One region of the Fructilactobacillus carniphilus genome, then DNA from elsewhere that is predicted to be linked to it. Evidence: predicted binding sites of a transcription regulator. Region 1 holds the regulator's gene; the other holds the start of a gene.
The links. The regulator LexA, encoded in region 1, represses DNA repair genes until DNA is damaged. The targets are predictions, from matches to a motif close to CNAACANNTGTTNG.

Region 1 (8,228 bases):
CTGGTGTTTATTATATTAGTTGGTCTAGTGACAGTGGTTCCCATACCAATGCTGTTGTTGCAACAATATCATTTTCAAACAGGAATCATAATTGGGATAATTGTAGGTTACATCTCTGTTTATCTAATCTCTATTTGGTTAGCCTATGAAGCTTATCGATGGGTTTGGCACCAACCTAACGGTAAATTGACTGCATCGAATTGGAAATTAATCTTTGTTTCGCTGTTTGAAATTTTTGCGGTGGAAATTGTGACTGTAATCGTGGCACAGTTGCTGCATCTCCCCGCTGGAAGTGAAAATAACCAGATTATTTACCAATTACTCTCTAGCAGTCCGGTTGTTTTGATTTTAATGAGCGCGGGAATGGTTTTTTTAACACCCATGCTAGAGGAATTAGTGTTTCGGGGATTTTTAATTCGCGGGGTCTTAAGCTGGGCACCAAATTGGCTTGCTATGATTATTAGTGGAATTGTTTTTTCTGCGGGGCACGCGAGCTCGAACTGGCTTAGTTTTTTGATTTATGCAGCGATGGGAGTGATTTTAGCCCGGGTTTATTTAAAGACGAATCGGATTCAGGCTTCCATGACCTTACATTTTCTCAATAATTTATTCGCAACAATCATGATGGTGATTTCCATTCTGGGAAACGCCCACTAGAGAAAGGATGATTAATTTGGACCTTACAGAATTTACTTATTATCAAAATTTAAAAAGTCGCTTAACCAAGGTACAAGCGGAATTACAAGAAGAACAACAGGAATACTTAGAACAGATGGGAAATCTGAATCAGCTGTATAACGACTATGATGTGGAAACGACTGAACAACTGGCCAACGCCCTAAATCATGGTGATGACGATCAGTTTACAACGGAAATTGAAACGGCCTTAACGAGTCATGACCGTGAATTCTTGTTAGAGAACGTTGCTACTTTGAATCCGAGCGAGGCGCAGGTCTTGGCCGCCATTCACGGTGAAGCAGATGATGTGGCTACTGAAGCAGTTAAGGTAGAGAAATTCTACCGGGAATTTGCGTTACCAATCATCGAACGACTACAAAATAACCGTATGATCCACGTCGAGGACTTAACGACTTCTGGAAGCAATAGCGATACGGTGGCAGAAATTAATTATTTCTCGACATTTGACGATTTTAAAGAAGATTTCAACGGAGCTGCTTACGTGGGTGAAGTAATCGAACAACGTTTGCAAGATCAAAAACCGATTAGTTTGATTATTACGGAACAAAATTATCCAAATGAATATGATGTAACGGTGATGCCAGAAAATGAGGAGGGATAAAGCATGGTAGATAAACGAGATTATAAGTATCCAGATACCCAGGCCTACGATCAGGTGATTAAGTTTTTGAACGATAACGGGGTAACCGTCCGCGATATTTCTAAGGTAACCTATAATTTACAAAAGCAATTTATTAGTATCCCTAGCATGGAATACGTTGATAAAATTGTGATTGACGTTTTGCATAAACGGGAAGTGTTAAATAACGCGTTAGTGGGAATGGAAATTGACCGCTTAGCCACCAATCATCAACTATCCGAACCGCTCCAAAGCATCGTGGAACATGATTTAGGGGTCTTTGGGGTTGATGAAACCCTAGCGTTAGGGATCGCTAACATCTATGGAACGATTGGAATTACCAACTACTGTGGTTTAGACACTAACAAGCAGGGCATTGTGAAGGAACTAGACCGGGAACAATCCCGAGTAACTACCTTTATTGATGATATTGTCGGAGCCGTGGCGGGAGCTGCTTCGGCTAAGATTGCCCACGAAAATTCATAAGTACCAAAAAATAGCAAAGTCCTGAACAGTAAGACATTGCTATTTTTTCTTTAATTATTTAATTTCGTTACGATATAAGCCCACGACTTTGCCGAGGATGACACAGTTGTTTAAGATGATTGGAGCCATCGAGTCATTTTCTGGTTGGAGGCGGAAGTGATCACTTTCCTTGTAAAATCGTTTACAAGTTGCTTCTCCTTCATCATTCATGGCAATTACAATTTCGCCATTTTCAGCATTGGGTTGGCGTTTCACAATTACCTGGTCGCCGTCTAGAATCCCAATGTTAATCATACTTTCCCCGCTAATGGTCAGCATGAAAAGGTCGGCTCGCTGGTTTTGCAGTTCCGCTGGAATTGGGAAGTAATCGGTTGCTTCTTGAACCGCTAAGATGGGTTCTCCTGCTGCTACGGTTCCTAAGAGTGGCATTTCGTTTTCAGTAGAGTTGGGCTGAATCCCCAAGGATCGAATCCCATCCTCCGTAATTTCTAAGGCTCGTGGCTTCGTGGGGTTTTTGGTGATGTAGCCCTTTTTTTCTAACCGAGAAAGGTGACCGTGAACCGTGGAAGTGGAAGACAGACCCACGGATTTCCCGATTTCTCGAACGGTCGGTGGATAGCCGTGGTCAATAACGTTGTCATAAATAAATTGTAAAATGGCCTGTTGTTTTGGGTTAGCTTGCGAAGACATGTAAACACCTCAAATTCGTTTAGTAGCAATGCTTTTAGCGTACCATAAAATTAGGAGTTTGCAAACGTTAGTTCGCCCGTTTCCTGTTTTATTATGATTGATTTCATGCTATTATTAAAGAAATTAAAAAAGGGAGTGGCAGAATGGCTGAAGATGAAAAATTAAAGCAGTTAATTCCACGGATTAATGAATTGGCAAAAAAGGCTAAATCAGACGTGGGTTTAACTGATGCAGAAAAAGCGGAACAAGAAAAATTACGTAAAGAATACCTCAAACGGTTTAAATCAAACTTTCGGACCCAACTTGAAATGACCCAGTTGTATGACAAAGACGGAAATGAAGTAACTCCCGAACCGGTCAAAGAAGCCCAACGCAAGAAAAATTTGCGTGACGATTAATCAATAACTGTTCAGAAAGAAGGAATTTAACTTGGCAACTTGGATTTGGATTTTACTAGTAATTTTAGCGCTAGTAGCAGGAGCAGCTGGTGGCTTTTTCATGGCCCGCAAGTACATGGAAAAATACTTAAAGGACAACCCACCGATTAACGAAGATCAGCTGCGAGCAATGATGTTACAAATGGGACAAAAACCATCGAAGAAAAAGCTGAATCAAATGATGATTGCAATGAAACGCAACGCTAAATAAGGCTAAAGAAAAAACCACTATTTAGTGGTTTTTTCTTTAGGATCATGATAAACGTAATCCGGATTAATTTCGTTATCGAGTTTGGTAAAAGCAGCTGCCATTTGGGTTTCGATGGCAGCTTGTTCCTCGTCGTTCAAGCGGTTGGATTTTTCGACATAAATGGGATCACCAAAGTTAATGTGGGCCCGTTTGCGTAAAAAGACCTGCTTTAAGGTTAAGGGACCTTGATAAACCACGGGTACCATTGGGACCTGGGCGGTTTTAGCGATTAAAGCCGCGCCTCCCTTTAATTTGGTTGAATGCCGTGTCCCAGAAGGAAAAATCAAAACGGAGAGATCAGTCTTACGTAAGACCTTAACGGGACGCTTAACGACTGAAATTCCAGGATTATGGCGATCAACCGGTTCCACGTTACACTTGCGTAATCCCCAGGCTAAGATGGGATTTTTAAATAATTCCTTTTTAGCAAGAAAGAAGAAGTGTTTGGGTAAGAGAACGACGCCAAAGAAGAGCATGTCAAACCAGGTTCGGTGCGGGGCAATTAAGACATAGTTACCAGCCGGAACCCTTTGCCGATTCCGTACGTCCGGTTTGCCGTTGAAGATGATGATGATCCATTTGATTACTGAAAAAGCAAACGAATAAAACAATCGTCTCATCCTTTCTGTTGAGATGTAAAATTAACCTTTAATAGTATACCATGTTTGCTGATAAAAAATGATGAGGAGAAAACGGATGGAGCAAGTGCAACTACGACCAGACGAACGAATCGACCAATTATACCGGAATCACATTCAAATCATTCAAAGTGATGCTGTGTTTTCCTTTTCGTTAGATGCGGTCATGCTGGCTCATTTTGCAAACGTAAAGCGCAGTGCCAAAGCCCAAATTGTGGACTTGTGTGCTGGAAATGGAGCGGTGGGTTTGTTTTTAAGTCAAAAAACGCACGGTCAGATTACAGAGGTCGAGATTCAATCCCGTTTGTGTGACATGACCGAGCGCAGTGTCCAGTTAAACCAATTGGAGCAACAGGTGCGGGTGGTCCATGCTGATCTTAAAGATAGTCTACACTACTTTGTCAAAGAATCGGTCGATGCGGTCACGGTCAATCCCCCGTATTTTCCTGTGCAAGCGACTAGCAAAAAAAATCCGAATCGTTATCTAGCAATTGCGCGCCACGAGTTAAAGACCAATCTAACTCAGGTAGTTACAACGGCTAGTGATCTTTTGAAAACCGGCGGGAAACTGTTTATGGTTCACCGACCGGACCGACTACCAGAGATTCTAACCGAATTACAAGCTCATCGGTTGGCTCCCAAGGAGATTCAGTTTGTTTATCCTCGGGCAAATCAGGATGCGAACATGGTTTTAATTGCAGCGCGTAAGGATGGGCAAGTCAGCGGACTCAAGGTCAGGCCTGCCATCGTTGTTTATGCAGGAGAAACGTATACCCCCTTTGTGCAGGAACTTTTATATGGAAGCAAATAAATTATTTTATTTTTACGTTCTGTTATGTGATGATGGGTCTTTTTACGGTGGCTTTACCACCGACGTGTCCAAACGATTTCAGACACATCGAAGCGGCAAGGGAGCTAAATATACCAAAGTGCACCGACCAGTGTCCGTGCTTTATTCAGAAGCCTTTACGGAGAAACGAGCAGCATTACAAGCTGAATATCGCTTTAAGCATCAATCTCGCCAGCAAAAAGAACGATTTTTACAAACGCAGGGCCTGAAGCCACGGCAATGGAGGTTGTCGAGCAATTAGGTTGTTTTTTGTGGCACTTTTTTGTATAATGAATTTCGGTATTAAATTACTAATACGCACCCAAGACGTTTTTCCTAGTAGTGCTCGTTTGAGTTCTGGGAATAATTTTGGGGAGGAAAAACTATTTTTTATGGAGGCTGATTATGGCTGTAGTAACAATGAAACAATTATTAGAAGCTGGGGTTCACTTCGGACACCAAACTCGTCGTTGGAATCCAAAGATGGCTAAGTACATCTTTACAGAACGGAATGGAATTTACATCATCGACTTACAAAAGACAGTGAAACTTCTGGGAGTTGCTTACAACTTCATGAAGGATTCTGCTGCTGATGACGCTGTGGTTCTGTTTGTAGGAACTAAGAAACAAGCACAAGATTCGGTTGAAGAAGAAGCTAAACGTTCTGGTGCTTTCTACGTGAACCACCGTTGGTTGGGGGGAACCTTGACTAACTGGAACACCATCCAAAAACGAATCAAGTACTTGAAAGATCTGAAGAAGATGGCTACTGACGGTACTTTTGAACGTTTGCCAAAGAAAGAAGCTTCATTATTAGTTAAGCAAACGGAAAAGTTGGAACGTTTCTTAGGCGGAATCGAAGACATGCCTAAGGTTCCGGATGTAATGTTCATCGTGGATCCTCACAAAGAACAAATTGCTTTGAAAGAAGCACAAAAATTAAACATTCCAGTAATTGCAATGGTTGATACTAACACTGATCCAGATGGAATTGATTACGTAATTCCTTCTAACGATGATGCCATTCGGGCCATTCGTTTGATTACTTCGACGATGGCTGACGCTATCATTGAAGGTCGTCAAGGTGAAGATGAAGTTAGTGAAGCATCCTTCGAACAAAGTGATGAAGAACCAGCTTCTGAAAACGAAGAATAATTAATTATCTGGCTGACTCTGTTTAGACCACTTCGGCCTAGGCGAGTCAGCTTTTTTAGACAAAAAGGAGTGCTAAGTGATGGCTAATATTACTGCTAAACAAGTAAAAGAATTACGGGACAAAACTAGTGCCGGAATGATGGACGCCAAAAAGGCTTTGGTTGAAGCTGATGGTGACGAACAAAAAGCAATTGAAATCTTGCGGGAAAAAGGGGTTGCTAAAGCACGTAAGAAGAGTGGAAACACTGCTGCAAACGGCTTAACCCAAGTAGCAATTGACGGTGACAAAGCTGCCATCGTGGAAGTTAACTCTGAAACGGACTTTGTGGCTGCCAACGATGACTTCAAGAACTTAGTGGACGCCATTGCTAGTGTTGTTGCTTTAGAACAACCTGAAGACGTGGCTGCTGCTTTGCAGTTATCCCTAGGTGATGACACGGTCGAAGATGCCATTATTCACACGAGCCAAATTACTGGAGAAAAGATTACGTTACGTCGGTTTGAAACCATGACTAAGAGCGGTGACCAAATCTTTGGTAAGTACCTACACAATGGTGGAGAAATTGGTGTCCTAGTTAAACTGGATGGCGCTAATGAAACGGTTGCTAAAGACGTTGCCATGCACGTGGCTGCTGAAAACCCAGAATTCTTAACGCAATCTGACATTTCTGCAGAACGGTTAGATCACGAAAAGGAAGAATTGAAGAAGGAAGCCTTAAACGAAGGTAAACCAGAGAACATCGTCGAAAAGATGGTTGCTGGTCGTTTGCACAAATTCTTAGCCGGAATTTGTTTAGCTGATCAACCATTCGTTAAGGATCAAGACCAAACGGTTGCCCAGTATGTGGAAAGCAATGGTGGTAAGTTAGCTGCTTTTGTTCGTTACCAAGTTGGTGAAGGAATCGAAGAAGCTACTGAAGCTGAAGACGAATAATCAATTCGACTAAAGACTAGCAATTAACGTTGCTAGTCTTTTTTTCTGCCGTTGCTGAGTCTGTTGTTAGATTACGATTTATGCTAAAATTAACGTAACAATTAATGCTTTCAGGGGGATATTTAATGGCTGACGTAAAATACAAGCGGGTTGTTTTAAAACTTAGTGGTGAAGCCCTGGCTGGTGCCAAGGGTTTTGGAATCAATCCGCCCGTAATTAAAAAGATTGCCGATGAAATTCGTGACGTTTACAATCAAGGGATTCAAATTGCGATTGTCGTGGGTGGTGGAAACATGTGGCGTGGAGAAGCCGGTGCCGAAATGGGAATGGAACGCGCTCAAGCTGATTACATCGGAATGTTATCCACGATTATGAATGGATTAGCATTGCAAGATAACCTAGAATCAGCGGGAGTTCCCACCCGATTACAAACTTCGATTGAAATGCGACAAATTGCAGAGCCATACATTCGCCGTAAAGCCGTGCGGCACCTAGAAAAAGGGCGAATCGTTATCTTTTCTGGAGGAACCGGTAATCCATACTTCTCAACGGATACGACGGCCGTTCTTCGAGCTGCTGAAATTGATGCTGATGCCATTTTGATGGCTAAAAACGGAGTGGACGGAATTTACTCGGCGGATCCAAACACTGATCCGGATGCCAAGAAGTTCACCAAGTTAACGCAAATGGATATCCTGAACAAAGGGTTACACGTGATGGATTCAACTGCCAGTTCCTTATCAATGGATAACGACATTCCACTGGTGGTCTTTAACCTGAATGAACCAGGGAACATTAAAAAGGTCATTGAAGGCCAAAATATTGGAACGATTGTGGAGGGAAAATAATGCCAATGAATACCAAAGAATTGACTCAAGAAACCAAACGAAAAATGGATCGCGCTCAGTCGGTCTTGGAGAATGATCTAGGACAAATGCGGGCTGGTCGGGCCAACGCTAGTATCTTAAAACCGGTGGTGGTTGACTACTACGGTGCGCAAACTCCATTAGCTCAAGTGGCTTCGATTTCAATTCCAGAACCACGGATGCTGATGATTTCTCCGTACGATAAAACCGCGTTAGAAAACATTGAAAAGGGAATTTTAGAAGCTGATTTAGGCTTAAATCCAATGAATGATGGTGATAACATTCGGATTCAAATTCCACAATTAACGAACGAACGGCGCCAAGAAATTGCGAAAAAAGCCAAGGCGACCGGAGAACAAAGCAAGGTGGCAGTTCGAAATGTTCGTCGCGAAGCAATGGATGCCATTAAACAAGCTAACAAAGATGATGAAGTTAACGATGACGAAGCACATCAGTTAGAAGATCAAATTCAAAAACTGACGGATAGTGCCATTAAAGGAATCGACCAAATCGTGAAGGATAAGCAAGCTTCCATCATGAACGACTAAGTTAGAGGAGTGGGCAACCATGGAAGATCAAGCAGTAACACCAGGAACCCCTGAGTTTGATAAGATGATGTTTAAGT
Region 2 (8,228 bases), 460 kb from region 1:
ACCTTCTGGACCAAGGTCAATCACGTGGTCGGCCTGCTTGATCACATCCATGTTGTGTTCAATGATTAAGACGGTGTTGCCTTCATCCACGAGGGCTTGTAACACCTGCAACAAGCGTTTGACGTCGTCCGTATGTAATCCGGTCGTTGGTTCATCGAGAATGTAAAAGTTCTTTCCCGAGGAACGTTTGTGCAGTTCTGACGCCAATTTCATCCGCTGGGCTTCCCCACCAGAAAGGGTCGTCGCTGGTTGTCCCAGTTTTACGTACCCGAGTCCCACGTCGGCAATCGTCTGCAGTTTCCGGGTAATCTTGGGAATTGCCGAGAAAAAGTCGAGAGCTTCGCGTACCGTTAGGTCTAAAACTTGCGCAATGTTTTTACCCTTGTATTCCACCTGTAGGGTTTCAGCATTATATCGTTTGCCGTGGCAAACTTCGCAGGGAACGTACACGTCTGGTAAGAAGTCCATCCCAATCTTTAGGATTCCATCTCCGTGACAGGTTTCACACCGACCACCCTTGATGTTAAAGCTAAACCGGCCCTTTTGATAACCACGCAGCTGAGCCTCGTTTGTTTTGGCAAATAAATCGCGGATGTCGTCAAAAACGCCCGTGTAGGTGGCAGGGTTACTCCGCGGCGTCCGCCCAATCGGGCTCTGATCGATGTTAACCAGTTTTTCAATCTGCTGGTAGCCGGTAATTGATTTATACTTTCCCGGTTTAGCAGAATTATGGTTTAATTTCTGGGCCAACGCGCGCTTTAAAATGTCATTCACGAGGGTCGATTTCCCGGAGCCAGAGACCCCGGTAACCACGTTCAGTTCTCCCAACGGAAACTTCACCGTGATGTTTTTCAGGTTGTTGGCTTGAGCGCCCTTCACCGTCACAAACTTCCCGTTTCCGGTCCGGCGTTGCAGTGGGACTGGAATAAACTTTTTGCCAGATAAATATTGACCCGTCAACGAGTTCGGGTTCTGTTCCACCTCGGCGGGCGTTCCAGTCGCCATGATCCGACCACCGTTCGCACCAGCTCCCGGACCAACGTCCACAAGGTAGTCAGCCGCCAGCATCGTTTCCTGGTCGTGTTCTACCACGACCAAGGTATTACCCAGGTCACGCATCTGCTTCAGTGACTTAATCAAGCGGGCGTTATCCCGTTGGTGGAGTCCAATCGACGGTTCATCTAACACGTAAAGAATTCCCGAAAGGTTGGAACCAATTTGGGTGGCCAAGCGAATTCGTTGGGCTTCCCCACCAGATAGGGTACGCGCTGCCCGGGACAGGGTTAGGTAGCTTAGGCCCACGTTAAGCAGAAAGTCCAACCGGTCACTAATTTCCTTAATCACCGGTTTTGCAATCGTGGTGTCCTGCTCGCCAAGATCAACGTTTTGAAAGAAGTTAAATTCCTCCGTAATGTTTTGTTCACAGACCTCGGCAATGCTTAACCCGTTAATCTTAACGGCCAGGGCTTTTTGGTTTAACCGTAGCCCATGACAAGCCTGACAGGTTAACTCCCGCATGTACTTGCGCATCTGGTCCCGGGTAAAGTCACTGTTCGTGTCCCGGTACCGACGAGCAATGTTCGTCATAACCCCTTCAAACGGAACGTCGGCATCGCGAACGCCCCCAAAGTCACTTTCGTAGTGGAAATGAAATTCTTTCCCCTTGGATCCGTGCAAAATCAACTCCCGTTGGTCCTTGGGCAGTTTTTCAAACGGCACATCCATGTCGATGTCAAAGGACGCCGCTGCTTGTTCCAATAACGTCGGGTAGTACTTGGAGCTAATCGGATTCCAGGGCTCAATTACACCGTCACGTAGTGTTTTACTGGGATCAGGAATTACCAGTTCCTCATCCACCTCTAACTTAGCACCCAGTCCATCACATTCCGGACAAGCCCCCAGCGGTGAGTTAAACGAAAAGAGTCGGGGCTCTAATTGCCCCACGGTAAAGCCACACACGGGACAAGCATAGTGTTCTGAAAAGAGCATTGGTTCCCGTTGACCCAGAAAATCAAGGGTCGCATACCCCTCACTCAAACGTAAGGCCGTCTCTAAGGAATCAGACAACCGGGCGTTAATCCCGGGTTTAACCACAATCCGGTCAATCACAATGCTAATGTCGTGGCGTTGGTTCTGATTCAACTCCAGGTCATCGTTAACGTCGTGTTGTTCGCCGTCCACGATGATCCGGACAAACCCTTCCTTTTTAATTCGTTGAATCACCTTTTTGTGTTGGCCCCGTTTCGAGCGCACAATTGGTGACAAAATTTGTAACTTCGTTCGCTCCGGTAATTCCACAATGCGATCAATCATTTGATCCACGGACTGGCTTTGAATCACCGTGCCATCGTTCGGGCAGACCGGGGTCCCCACCCGAGCCCACAAGAGCCGCAGGTAATCGTTAATTTCCGTCACCGTTCCCACGGTGGAACGAGGGTTTTTCGACGTCGTTTTCTGGTCAATCGAAATGGCCGGACTCAATCCGGTAATCGAATCGACGTCCGGCTTATTCATCTGCCCCAGAAACTGGCGGGCGTATGACGAAAGACTTTCCACGTACCGGCGTTGGCCTTCCGCATATAAGGTATCAAACGCGAGCGAACTCTTCCCTGATCCAGAGAGGCCCGTCATTACCACAAGCTTGTTTTTCGGAATGTCCACGTTGACGTCCTTTAAGTTGTGTTCCCGGGCGCCGCAAATTTTAATGGCATCATTGGCCATGGTCTCCACCTCCTTTAATTATGAATCCATTTCTTGCTTTAGTTTTTTAATCGTATCCCGCAGGTTTGCCGCCTGTTCAAAGTCCAGTTGTTGCGCCGCGGTCTGCATTTCATCACTCAAATTCTGCAACACCACGCGTTGTTCTTTCTCACTCATCTGTTCAAAGTCAGACTCTGCAAACGGTTTTTTCTTGTTGTAATGATCGTCTTCGGTTTGTTTGTAAGCCGAAATGACCTTTTCCACCGGCTTAATGATAGTGTGCGGTTGCTGATGATGGGATTCGTTATACGCGATTTGCTTGTCCCGCCGACGTTGAGTTTCGTCCATGGCCAACTGCATCGAGTCCGTTACGTGATCGGCGTACATGATCACGTGCCCGTCTTCGTTTCGAGCTGCCCGTCCGATGGTTTGAATCAGGGAGCGTTCGTTCCGTAAGAAACCTTCCTTATCAGCGTCCAAAATGGCCACCAACGAAACTTCCGGCACATCAATCCCCTCCCGCAGGAGGTTAATTCCAATCAGGACGTCAAATTTCCCCAATCTGAGATCTCGAAGAATCCGCGTTCGTTCCAGGGTTTTGATGTCACTATGCAGGTATTTCACTTTTACCCCCAGATCCTTGAGATAATCGGTTAAATCCTCGGCCATCTTTTTGGTCAAGGTTGTCACAAAGGTCCGCTGGTTTTTCTTAACCCGAGCGTTAATTTCTCCTAGTAAGTCATCCATCTGATTCTTAGTCGGTCGCACTTCGACGGTTGGATCCAATAATCCAGTTGGCCGAATAATTTGTTCCACCACCTGGCTGCTGTGTTCCAATTCGTAATCACCAGGAGTGGCTGACATATAAACCACCTGGTGAATGTGTTTTTCAAACTCATCAAAGTTTAACGGTCGGTTGTCATAGGCACTCGGTAACCGAAAGCCATAGTCAATTAGCTGTTTCTTGCGGGCTCGATCTCCCTTTAACATTCCCCGAACTTGGGGCACTGTTTGGTGCGATTCATCGATAAACATCAAGAAGTCCTTGGGAAAGAAATCCAGCAGTGTGTACGGTGGTTCGCCCGGTTTCCGGCGATCCATGTAACGCGAGTAGTTTTCAATTCCCGACGTGTAACCCATTTCCCGCATCATTTCTAGATCGTAGGTGGTTCGTTGCTTTAATCGTTGGGCCTCTAAGAGCTTACCGGAGTGTTCTAACTTGCCGACTTGAGTTTCCATGTCGGTTTTAATTTCTGGCAAAGCTACCCGCATAATTTCATCGTTGGTCAAAAAGTGGGTCGCCGGAAAGAGTGTCACCGAGGTCGGTTCCCCCAGGACTTCCCCGGTTAGGGTGTTAACCTGGGTAATTTTGTCAATTTCATCGCCAAAGAATTCAATCCGGTAGGCATTTTGCGTTCCAGAAGCCGGAAAAACCTCCACGGTATCCCCATGGACCCGAAAACGGCCTCGGTCAAAGTCAATGTCATTGCGTTGAAACTGGATGTTAACCAGCTTCCGGAGCAAGACGTCGCGTTCCATTTCATCACCAACCCGTAGCGAAACGGTATGATTTTGGTATTCTTCGGGATTCCCCAATCCAAAGATAGAGGAAACAGAAGCCACCACAATCACATCGTTCCGAGACAATAACGCACTCGTCGCAGCGTGCCGTAGTTGGTCAATTTCATCATTAATCGATGCATCCTTTTCAATGTAAGTGTCACTTGAAGGAACGTAGGCCTCTGGTTGATAGAAATCGTAGTAACTAACGAAGTATTCCACGGCATTGTTCGGGAAAAACTCCTTGAGCTCGTTATACAACTGCCCCGCCAGGGTTTTATTGTGGGCCAACACTAAAGTGGGCCGATTTTGATCCCGAATGATGTTAGCCATCGTGAACGTTTTCCCCGTTCCCGTAGCTCCCAACAGGGTTTGTTCTTTATCGCCAGCAGCCAAACCGGCGTCAATTTTGTGAATTGCCGTGGGTTGATCGCCGGTTGGTTGGTACTTTGAAACCAACTCAAATTGATTTTGTGTTTTTGTAACCATTTGATCCTCTTATTCTTAATTGGTGATTAATCGTAGGTGCTAGTTGTTCCAGTCAACTAGGTCAGTATTATTATCTTAGCACACGAACATACTTTCGCCAAACAAAAAAGAAGCACTCCCAGAGTCCTTCCCTTTGAGTTGTTATTTACTTTTAACGGATTCCACGTAGTCAAAGACCGCTTGACCAGCGATTCCACCATCCCCAACGGCAGTGGTAATCTGGCGTAAATGCTTCTTGCGGACGTCTCCAACGGCAAAAATCCCAGGGACGTTCGTTTCCATTTCGTCATTGGTCAAAATCCAACCTTGTTCATCGGTAATGCCCAGGTCTTTAAAGGCCTCCGTAATTGGCAAAATGCCAACGTATACAAACACCCCGGCCGTTGGCAGTTCACTGGTTGCACCGGTTTGGTTATTCTTCAATGCAACCCCAGAAACCTTTTTGCCATCACCAAGAATTTCAGTAACGTTACTATTCCAAACAAACTCAATGTTGTCACGAGCAAAGGCGCGTTCCTGTAAAATCTTTTGGGCCCGAAGTTGATCCCGGCGGTGTACCACCGTCACCTTTTTTGTCAAGTTAGCCAAGTAAGTGGCTTCCTGCACGGCAGAATCTCCCCCACCGACCACAACAACGTCTTCATTCTTAAAGAAGGCCCCGTCACAAACGGCACAGTAGGAAACCCCACGGCCACCATAGTCATCTTCACCAGGAACTCCGAGTTTCCGGTATTCTGAACCGGAACCAATGATCACGGCTGGTGCTTCAAATTGATCTTCGGCGGTGTGAACAATTTTTTGGTTCCCCGCTAACTCAATCCCAGTGACTTCTCCGTAGGCGTATTCCACCCCAAATTGGGTACTACTTTCGTACATTTTTTCCGACAGGTCTGGACCGAGAATCGATTTGAAACCCGTGTAGTTTTCAATCTCAGCGGTATTGTTCATTTGGCCTCCGTATACGCCCCGATCAAGCATTAAAACGGAAAGTTCGGCCCGTGAAGCGTAAAGAGCGGCGGTCATTCCCGCTGGTCCAGCTCCAATTACAATTACATCGTATTTTTTGGTCATTTTGTTCACCTCATTTAGTGGTTAACTTTCAATAGCTTTATCCTAACATACTTACTTAAAGTTAGTAACTTATTTAGCTCACGACTACTTTGGTTAACCATTCTCCGTTTGCCCTTCCCGCGTCATTAAAGCGTGAATAGAATCCGGAACGGTTTCTTCTTGTTCGAGGACGGCGTGAATGGCTTCGGTAATCGGCATCGAAATTCCGGTTGTCTGAGCTAAGTCATAAGCGGCTTGACTAGTGGCAATTCCTTCAATCACCATGCCCATGTTAGCGACCACCTCGTCGAGCGGAACGCCCTGTCCTAGTTGATAACCAGCTCGGTAATTCCGCGAGTTGGTACTGGTCGCCGTAACAATCACGTCTCCCATTCCGGATAGACCAGCAAAGGTCAGTGGGTTAGCGCCAAAGCTGACCCCTAATCGCGAAATTTCGGCTACCCCCCGAGTCATCAAAGCCGCTCGGGAATTATCCCCGTAACCTAATCCAGCTAGGGCTCCCGATGCAAGGGCAATAATGTTTTTGAGGGCGCCGCCAAATTCAACCCCAATGACATCTGAGTTGGTATAAACCCGAAAGGAATCGTTCATAAATAATTTTTGGAAGTGTTTAGCGGCGTCAAAATCATCACTCGCCACCGTTACCAAGGTCGGATCGTGTTGGGCAACCCCTTCGGCATGACTGGGACCCGAAAGCACTGCAATACTGGTACGGTGATCAGGATCAATTGTTTCTGCCAGCACCTGGGAAATCCGCAGGTAGGTTTTGGTTTCCAATCCTTTACTCCCGTGAATCAAGGCTGGTTTAGTGCCTAACTTAGCCAGGATTTGATTAACGTCCTGTGCTACGGAGCGAGTTGCCTGAGCCGGTACGATGAACAAAATATCCGTCGCATCAGTTAAGGCTGCCTCTAAATCAGTGGTGGCCTGCAAACTGGCCGAAAAGGTGTAATCGTGAATGTAATGGGAATTAGTGTGGTGCTGGTTCAGCTCGTTGGCCTGTTCTGCACTTCTGGTCCACAGTTGGACCTCATTCCCGTTGGCATCCAAGATGGCAGCTAACATGCTGCCCCAGGAGCCAGCTCCTAATACGGCAATTTTAGTTTTCATTTATTGGTCTCCTTTAGAGTTGTAAACGTCGTACCACTGTAAACTGTGGTCCGTGTGGCGGCGATAAACGAGGACCGCCAACGCCCCCACAAACAGCACTACTGATAGCACCTGAGAAATCCGCATAGGACCGAGCATTAAGCTATCCGTCCGCATTCCTTCGGTAAAAAAACGGCCGTAAGAATACCACATGACGTAAGTTAAAAAAATTTCTCCACGTTTAAACAGGTGGTCGGAATGGCGCATGGTCATCAACAAAATGAAGCCTAAGAGGTCCCAAACGGATTCATAAAGAAAGGTCGGTTGCCGGTAGGCTCCGTTGATTAACATCTGATTGATAATTCCGGTCGGTAAATGTAATTGGGTGAGAAAACGGTGGGTGGTAACGGCTCCGTACGCTTCCTGGTTCATAAAATTCCCCCACCGGCCGATTCCTTGCGCAATAATTACGGTCGGAGCCGCAATGTCAAACACCTGCCAAAGGGATAATTGATGACGGCGACAGAACCACCAGATAAACAAACCCGCTCCTAACAAAGCGCCGTAGATGGCAATGCCCCCGTCCCAAATGGCGATAATTTCTCCCGGATGGCTCGCATAATAATTCCACCGAAAAACCACGTAATAAATCCGAGCAGAGACAATGGCAATCGGAATCGCACCTAAAATAAGGTTATACACCAGATCCTCATTGAGTCCTTGGCGATGCACTTCTCGCATTGCCAACCACACGGCAATTAAGACAGCACTGGCAATGATGAGTCCGTACCACCGTACGTTGAACGGACCAAAGCTAAAGGCAATCGGATTTAAGGCTGCAATTGCAAACATCGTCGCAAGTCCCCCCCTTATTTACCTTCGTCAGGCTTTGGTTGATCAGCAGCACTGTTACTTTTAATTAAGCCGTTTAATTCTTCATCAAACATCTTAGTAGCATTGTAGCCCATCGTGTTGGCCCGGAAATTCATGGCTGCGGTTTCAATGATGATGGCGAGGTTCCGACCGGGCTTAACCGGAATGTTTAGTTGCTTAACTTCGACATCAAAAATTTGTTGTTTGTCGTTACCAGTGCCTAGGCGATCGTACTTCTTACCCTTTTCCCACACGTCTAGATGAATGATTAAGTCAATCCGCGTTTCCGACCGAACAGCTCCGGTTCCAAACAGCGTCATCACGTCGATAATTCCGATTCCCCGAATTTCTAACAGGTGACTCAAAATTTGGGGAGCCTGACCAATGATATCTTGTTCATCGTGTTGGTGTACGTCGACCCGGTCATCGGCAATCAGCCGGTGCCC

Region 2: uvrB (excinuclease ABC subunit UvrB) is a predicted target of LexA. The motif match lies at 4,833-4,846, and genes of this name have one in related genera.

Annotation. Positions count from the first base shown of each region.
Region 1 covers NZ_CP097121.1:359,199-367,426, forward strand. The annotation lists gene M3M37_RS01890 (CPBP family intramembrane glutamic endopeptidase) at 1-657, shown strand, start outside; gene M3M37_RS01895 (hypothetical protein) at 674-1,300, shown strand; gene M3M37_RS01900 (phosphatidylglycerophosphatase A family protein) at 1,304-1,804, shown strand; gene lexA (transcriptional repressor LexA) at 1,859-2,494, opposite strand; gene M3M37_RS01910 (DUF896 domain-containing protein) at 2,638-2,892, shown strand; gene M3M37_RS01915 (YneF family protein) at 2,924-3,142, shown strand; gene M3M37_RS01920 (lysophospholipid acyltransferase family protein) at 3,160-3,792, opposite strand; gene M3M37_RS01925 (tRNA1(Val) (adenine(37)-N6)-methyltransferase) at 3,878-4,630, shown strand; gene M3M37_RS01930 (GIY-YIG nuclease family protein) at 4,617-4,910, shown strand; gene rpsB (30S ribosomal protein S2) at 5,054-5,803, shown strand; gene tsf (translation elongation factor Ts) at 5,880-6,737, shown strand; gene pyrH (UMP kinase) at 6,863-7,585, shown strand; gene frr (ribosome recycling factor) at 7,591-8,151, shown strand; gene M3M37_RS01955 (hypothetical protein) at 8,171-8,228, shown strand, end outside.
Region 2 covers NZ_CP097121.1:816,128-824,355, forward strand. The annotation lists gene uvrA (excinuclease ABC subunit UvrA) at 1-2,721, opposite strand, end outside; gene uvrB (excinuclease ABC subunit UvrB) at 2,740-4,749, opposite strand; gene trxB (thioredoxin-disulfide reductase) at 4,891-5,820, opposite strand; gene M3M37_RS04190 (NAD(P)H-dependent glycerol-3-phosphate dehydrogenase) at 5,914-6,930, opposite strand; gene lgt (prolipoprotein diacylglyceryl transferase) at 6,931-7,761, opposite strand; gene hprK (HPr(Ser) kinase/phosphatase) at 7,779-8,228, opposite strand, start outside.